3 regions of the Dendrosporobacter quercicolus genome follow, and region 2 is predicted to be linked to each of the others. Evidence: riboswitches for the same ligand, from Rfam matches in the RefSeq annotation. Region 2 holds a riboswitch; each other region holds the start of a gene.
The links. Region 2 has a riboswitch for cyclic di-AMP ahead of BLR06_RS00045 (peptidoglycan-binding protein). Riboswitches for the same ligand answer to the same signal wherever they lie in the genome.
Positions count from the first base shown of each region.

Region 1: another riboswitch for cyclic di-AMP. It lies ahead of BLR06_RS03635 (C40 family peptidase); the one in region 2 lies ahead of BLR06_RS00045 (peptidoglycan-binding protein).
Region 3: another riboswitch for cyclic di-AMP. It lies ahead of guaB (IMP dehydrogenase); the one in region 2 lies ahead of BLR06_RS00045 (peptidoglycan-binding protein).

Region 1 is NZ_FNHB01000001.1:742,002-744,267, reverse strand. Features, by position in the region: gene BLR06_RS03640 (glycosyltransferase family 2 protein) at 1-946, shown strand, start outside; cyclic di-AMP (ydaO/yuaA leader) riboswitch at 957-1,101, shown strand; gene BLR06_RS03635 (C40 family peptidase) at 1,108-1,773, shown strand; gene BLR06_RS03630 (Na/Pi cotransporter family protein) at 1,851-2,266, opposite strand, start outside.
Region 2 is NZ_FNHB01000001.1:7,579-9,844, forward strand. Features, by position in the region: gene BLR06_RS00040 (L,D-transpeptidase family protein) at 193-909, shown strand; cyclic di-AMP (ydaO/yuaA leader) riboswitch at 988-1,129, shown strand; gene BLR06_RS00045 (peptidoglycan-binding protein) at 1,145-1,717, shown strand; gene BLR06_RS00050 (alpha/beta hydrolase) at 1,790-2,266, shown strand, end outside.
Region 3 is NZ_FNHB01000001.1:547,068-549,333, reverse strand. Features, by position in the region: gene BLR06_RS02640 (hypothetical protein) at 1-379, opposite strand, end outside; gene BLR06_RS02635 (2-hydroxymuconate tautomerase) at 626-811, shown strand; cyclic di-AMP (ydaO/yuaA leader) riboswitch at 1,001-1,133, shown strand; gene guaB (IMP dehydrogenase) at 1,410-2,266, shown strand, end outside.

The DNA of each region.
Region 1 (2,266 bases), 730 kb from region 2:
AAACTTTTATGAAGAAGTAGTAAAGTGTATGCAGCCGCTGAATTACGGTTTTGAGCTGATTTTTGTAGATGATGGCTCAAAGGATGCCAGCGCAATGCTATTAGACAGACTGGCGCAAAAGGATGAACGGGTTAGGGCCTTGCTGCTGGCCCGTAATTTTGGTCACCAGATTGCCTTGACCTGCGGATTGGACTATGCTGACGGGGACGCCGTAATAACAATGGATGGCGATATGCAGCATCCCCCGGAAATGCTGCCAATGCTCATCGGAAAATGGGAAGAGGGCTACGAAGTGGTTCAAACTGTCAGGCTTACGACAGAAGGCGTATCGTGGACGAAAACGGCTGCTTCCAATATGTATTATAAAATAATTAACTGGCTGTCTACAGTGCATATTCAGGAGGGCGGTTCTGATTTTCGCCTGATGGATAAGAAGGTTGTCAGCAGCTTTCGCCGGTTCAGGGAACGGGCCAGGTTTATCAGAGGAATGATCGGTGAAATTGGCTACAAGCAGATCAATGTGGAGTTTGTCGCGCCGAAACGCTTTGCCGGGCGCTCAAAGTTTTCACTGAATAAAATGCTGCATTTTGCACTTGACGGTATAACCGCTTATTCTAAACTACCGTTAAGATTTGCCTTTTACATCGGTCTGATCTGTGGTTTGCTCAGTTTGCTTGTTACACTTCATGTTGTATATATCCGGCTTTTTACCGGCGAAGCCGTACCGGGCTGGGCTACCATTTCCGCCAGTATTTTATTGCTGGGCGGATTACAGCTGGCCGGGCTAGGTATTATCGGCGAGTATGTGGGACGAATTTTTGAAGAAGTTAAACAGCGCCCGTTGTATTTGGTCAGCACAGAACTGAAAAAACAGCGTATTTTTGACAATAAAGCATATGAAAAAAATCCGATTGAAGGAAGGATTTTGCATAAAAAGGAAGAATAATATAATTTGAGTATTATAAAAGCCGAATCTACCTCAGGACCGGGGGAACCATCATTAGGGGTGAAATTGTTTTAACAAACTTAAGTGTTAAACACAGTAGGGGGAACCTCAACCCTAACCCGTCAGCTAACCTCGGAGGCTTTGAGAGGGGCAGCCGCCAGTTGAGTAAACTTATGCGTATTGTAGTAATTGTTTTAATGCTGGTCTGTACAGTTTCGATTACCTATGCATCCGGTACTTTTGAGCAAGGCGATCAAGGACAGGATGTAACAGCAATTCAAGAGCGGTTGATTGCTTTGGGGTATGATATCGTCGCCGACGGTGATTTCGGTTCTGCAACGGCAAATGCGGTAAAAGCATTCCAGAGAGATCATGGCCTTGAATCTGATGGCGTTGTTGGCGCTCAAACTTATCTGTCTCTTATGGGGCGGGATATCCCTGTAAGCCGGGATGGCTCCAGTGTAGCGGTAAGACGGATAACGCAAACTTCTTTTCGCTATGTTGGCGTGCCGTACCGGTTTGGCGGTACTAGCCCCAATGGGTTTGACTGTTCCGGCTTCGTGCAATTTGTTTATGGCAATAATGGCGTTAATCTGCCAAGAACGGCGGATCAGCAGTTTGAAATGGGACAGCCGGTATCTTATCAGCGGTTGCAGCCAGGAGATCTTGTGTTTTTCTCCACCTATGCTCCCGGGCCGTCGCATAGCGGCATTTATTTGGGAAATGGCAAGTTTATCAGCTCAACTTCGAGCCGCGGAGTTGTTGTTGACGCATTGGGAAGCGGTTATTGGGGAGCGCGTTATATTGGCGCTCGCAGAGTTTTATAAGATTGTTTTACCCGGGGAGGCGGCAGGCCTCCTTTTTGTTTTTATAAAGGTCATGCCGGAAAAAATTGGAGTGTCGTTTACCAATCCCGGTTTCTGCCGGGAATAAGAAAGATAATTAATTTGGCATATTGTCTGACAAACGGCATTACGACGATTGATGACAATAGGTTAAACAGGGTATGTACGAATGCTATTTGTCCGGCAAAATCGGAACTCAGCATAGCAACAAGCGCTGTAAGCAAGTTAGTGAACGGCAGAAAAATCATAGCGCCTGCAATATTTAATATAATATGGGCGGCAGCTACTCTTTTGGCGGCTAGTGGCGCGGCGGCACCGATGATTAGAGAGGAAATGCATGAACCAATGTTGTTCCCGTATACAACATAGCAGGCTGTGAGCAAATCGACTTTTCCGTCGGCGGCAAAAGCCATCAGCACGGCAGTTGCCGCACTGCTGGATTGAAGCAGGAGGGTGATCAGTATGCCTCCGGCGA
Region 2 (2,266 bases):
GGCCTCCCCCGAGGTTAGATACAGCCTTTTTTATTTAGGTAAGCGGCCGGCTATACGGATTGTGACTTGCGATTACGGCTGGAATGCCCGCAAAGCAGCTTGCTGCGAAATTGTGCGGGCATAAAAATAAAATAGCTCTACCTTTTCTGTTCTGTTCATATACTTTGGTGAACGGAGGGAGAGGAGATTAAGGTGATTAATTTATTGGCCTTAAGGTTGAAGCGGGGTCGGTTGCTGTTTAGTGTTGCGGTTTTTTCTATTATGGGCCTGGTTCTTGGCATTGTCGGTTTTGATTTTATGGACGAGCGTGAACTGGCAAGCATGGCAAACCAGCCAACGGCCAGACCTGCCGGGGAAATAAATATCGTTATTAATGTAACCAAACGCACTCTGCAAGTCTATAACGACAACCAGCCTTATAAAACCTACCGGATTGCGGTGGGAAAAAGTGAGACGCCTACACCTATTGGCGAGTGGAATGTAATTTGGAAGGATTATAACTGGGGCACTGGCTTTGGCACTCGCTGGATGGGGTTGAATGTTCCTTGGGGCATTTATGGAATTCACGGAACCAATAAACCCTGGTCAATCGGACAATTTGCCAGTCACGGTTGTATCCGCATGCGCAATAAGGATGTCGAAGAATTATTTGAGTGGGTACCAATCGGTGCGCCGGTCAGGATAGAAGGGCGCAAGCTCAAAGTAAAGCGTATGTTAAAGTATCAAATGAGTGGTGCTGACGTAGTGCTTGTGCAGATGAAATTGAAAGAACTGGGTTATCTAAATGCAAGGGCGGACGGAATTTTTGGACAGGTAACGACAGAAGCAGTGAAGGCTTTTCAAAATGCCAATGGGATGGAAGCAACGGGTGTTGTCGACAAGGCGGTAATTGATAAGCTGGCCATTTAGCTGCAGGCGTTAGGGGTTATATTATGACTGCGTGTTGCTGTGCCCCATACTTTGACTATTTATGCAATTTATTGTAAAATAATTATTAAGCTGAATCCTATTTGGTACGGGGGACCCATTTGACATTTACGGGGATAATCCATTGACATGGAAGGGTAATTCTCATTCTTCTCTTTTCCTATCCCGACAGCTAACCCCGGAGGCTCCTACAAGAGAGGTGAGCTGTTTGACGAAAATGTTTCGATTAACAATCGTTTTGGTGTTGACAATGTTAATTTCCAGCGTTGTTGTGTCCGGATCGCCTAACCTGCCGGTAAAATACGGCATGCGCGGCGAAAACGTGCAAATCGTTCAGAAGATGCTGGCAGATGCGGGGTTTTATACTGAAGCAGTTGATGGTGTGTTTGGCGGCAAAACTTTGCAAGCCATAAAAAGCTTTCAGCGCAGCAGTGGCCTCATCCCGGACGGAATTGTCGGTTCGGAAACGTTTAGCTATTTAAGCCGTGCCGAAGCTCCGGCCAGCAGATATGAAAGATCCCTTACGATGAGTGCATCAGCCTATACTGCCTATGATTCGGGTAATTCTCATTACACTTACCGCGGCAGTTTGCTGCGTAAAGGCTTGGCGGCAGTTGATCCTGCAGTCATTCCATTAGGCACCCGCCTGTATATTCCCGGTTACGGCTATGCAATTGCCGATGATGTCGGCAGTTCAATTAAAGGCAACAAAATCGATTTGGCTTTTGACAGTCGTGATGAGGCCTTGCAGTTCGGCAGGCAAATAATTACGGTTTATTTGGTTGAATAACAGGCATTGCCTGTTATTTTTTTCAAAGTCTGAAGAAGATGGGTGGAGAAATTAGGGTGAAGGAGGGGTGGTATGAATTTTAAGATTGACTATGACGGACATCAGCTTGAGGCGGCAGTGCATCTGCCGGGACAACCGGATTTGAAAGCTGTATGCATCATGTGCCATGGTTTTCGCGGCTCAAAAGACGGGGGAGGCCGGGCGGTTTTACTGGCTGACGAAATCGCCGGGCTGGGCTTCGCCGTTGTTAGGTTTAATTTCACGCCATTGCAGAAGCTATCCAGACAAGTGGCTGAAATCGGCGCTGTCGTACAGTATTGCCAGGACAGGATAAGCAGGAGAATTATCTTGCTGGGCCGTAGTATGGGCGGCAGTGCGGCTGTCGTTTATGCCAGTAAGGAGAAAAATGTTACCGGATTATGTCTGTGGGCTACCCCCTGGAATTTAACCGCAACTTTTCAAGCAGCGCTGGGAAGCGGCTATGAGGTGCTGGAACAGGGCCAAACACTGGCGAGAAGTGATGCGTTTGGCAATTTGCGGTTAGAGCGG
Region 3 (2,266 bases), 540 kb from region 2:
GCGGGCGAGTGGCTATCGGTTGACTGGCGATCTGGGTCGTCCGCTGGAGGTTTACAGCGGCAAGCGTGCTGATGGGAGCTAAGGGCGAGGTTTGGAAAGGACCTTCTACGACATGCGCGATGTTGCAAACGTCAATCAGGATTTGGCTTACGCCAATCGCGGTGGTTAAATTGGAGTTAGGCGGCCGGAACTGTACAAGCGTGACGCCGGTTATTCCTATGGGCGGGCTCACGCAGATGACGCAATCGTCGATTCGCCCGCTTCGGCCAAATACGGCTGAACCATCAACCAGTAAGAATAAAGCATTGCGATCACAGAGTGATTCGATTTCGCAAACGAACTTTTTATTGCACAAATGAGGTAACGGTGTATTACTCATAACAATAATTAACCTCCTTAAAGCTAATTAAAATGTCTATATCTACTATAGGTTATGAGCCAACGAAGAAATGTGTTCCTTATCGGTGGGAATATTTCAGCGGTAAAAAGGTGAATGATGCCCCGGTTTGCGCCAACAGCCGGGAACGGACGGATGGTGAAAATTCGTTGTTCATTAGAGGAAAACCGGCAGGGTTAGTCGAAGTTAACACCGAAAGATAAAGATGAAACGAGAGGGGATAGTTAGGTGCCAATTGTACAAATTGATATGCTTGAAGGCCGGACTGTTGATCAGCGCCGCGAACTGGTAAAAAAGGTGACTGAAGCAATTACCGAATCAGTAAGCTGCCCGGCCAGTGCGGTTACGATTATCATCCGGGAAATGACCAAGGAACATTTAGGGCAGGCCGGTAAATTACGCGCCGACAGCTGAAATCTGGATTTCTGATCAACCCATTCCAAGGTGAGGAGTGGGTTGGTTTCGTTTATTGCCGGGGTTGCCAAAGAGCGGCGCTATCCTCAGGATAATGCAGTTAAGGCTGGTCTGCTTTACATAATGATATTTAATCACTGCTGACACCACTATAGCGATCTTGACGATGCTTGTCTTTTCCGTTAACATATATAAAATACGCCGAGTTTCAGGAAAGAAAGCGGGGAAACCAGTATCTGGGGTGAAATCATGGCAACATGGCGGGGATTATCCTTTGTCCCTAACCCGTCAGCTAACCTCGCAGGCACAAAGCGGTATATATCGAGTTTCCTGACGGGCACGGAACGCAGGCGGTAGCTGAGGATACGGATTAAATAAATGAAGGAAACAGCTTAAGGAAACTTAAGCTGTTTCGTTGTATTAACTCCGGTGAAATAATCCTGGTACCGTGTCAGCAGGTGAATGAGACGGAACGCTACCGGGCAGCGGCGAATCACTGCAAATGATAAAAAAAACAAAAACGCTGGATTCGGTCACTTTATTTGTGGTATTATAGTTGAAATACCTGTTTGCACTCTTAACGAAAGGGGTAAGTTGAATGTTTGAAGCCAAGTTTGAAAAAGAAGGGTTGACTTTTGACGATGTATTGCTGGTTCCGGCAAAGTCTGAAGTACTGCCAAGAGAAGTTGAGGTTAGCAGCAATCTTACGAAAAACATTAAGTTGAATATTCCAATCATCAGTTCCGGCATGGACACGGTGACAGAAGCTCGTATGGCAATTGCCATGGCCAGGGAGGGCGGACTTGGTGTTATACATAAGAATATGTCGATTGAGCGTCAGGCCAATGAAATTGATAAAGTAAAGCGGTCTGAGAACGGAATTATTGTAGATCCGATCTACTTATCACCTGAGAATTTATTGCAGGATGCTTATGATCTCATGGAAAAATATCATATTTCCGGCGTTCCAGTTACTGACAATCAAAAGTTGGTGGGTATCATCACCAATCGCGATCTGCGCTTTGAAACCGATTTATCCCGAAAAATTAAGGAATGCATGACCCGGGAGCGGCTGATTACGGCGCCGGTGGGAACCTCAGTCGAAGCTGCCAAGGAGTTATTGCGCCAGCACCGGATTGAAAAGCTGCCCTTGCTGGATGAACAAGGCCGGCTTAAAGGGCTTATTACCATAAAGGATATTGAGAAAGCGCAAAAATATCCCCATTCAGCCAAAGACTCACGGGGACGGCTGCTGGTCGCTGCAGCCATTGGCATTGGCGCTGACATGGCTGACCGGATTGATGCCACTGTTGCCGCTAAGGTCGACGTTATTGTGGTAGACACCGCGCACGGACATTCCCGGGGCGTAATTGAGGCGGTAAAACATATTAAGAAGAAATATCCCCAGGTAGATTTGATTGCCGGTAATGTTGCAACCGCCGATGCTACCCGCGA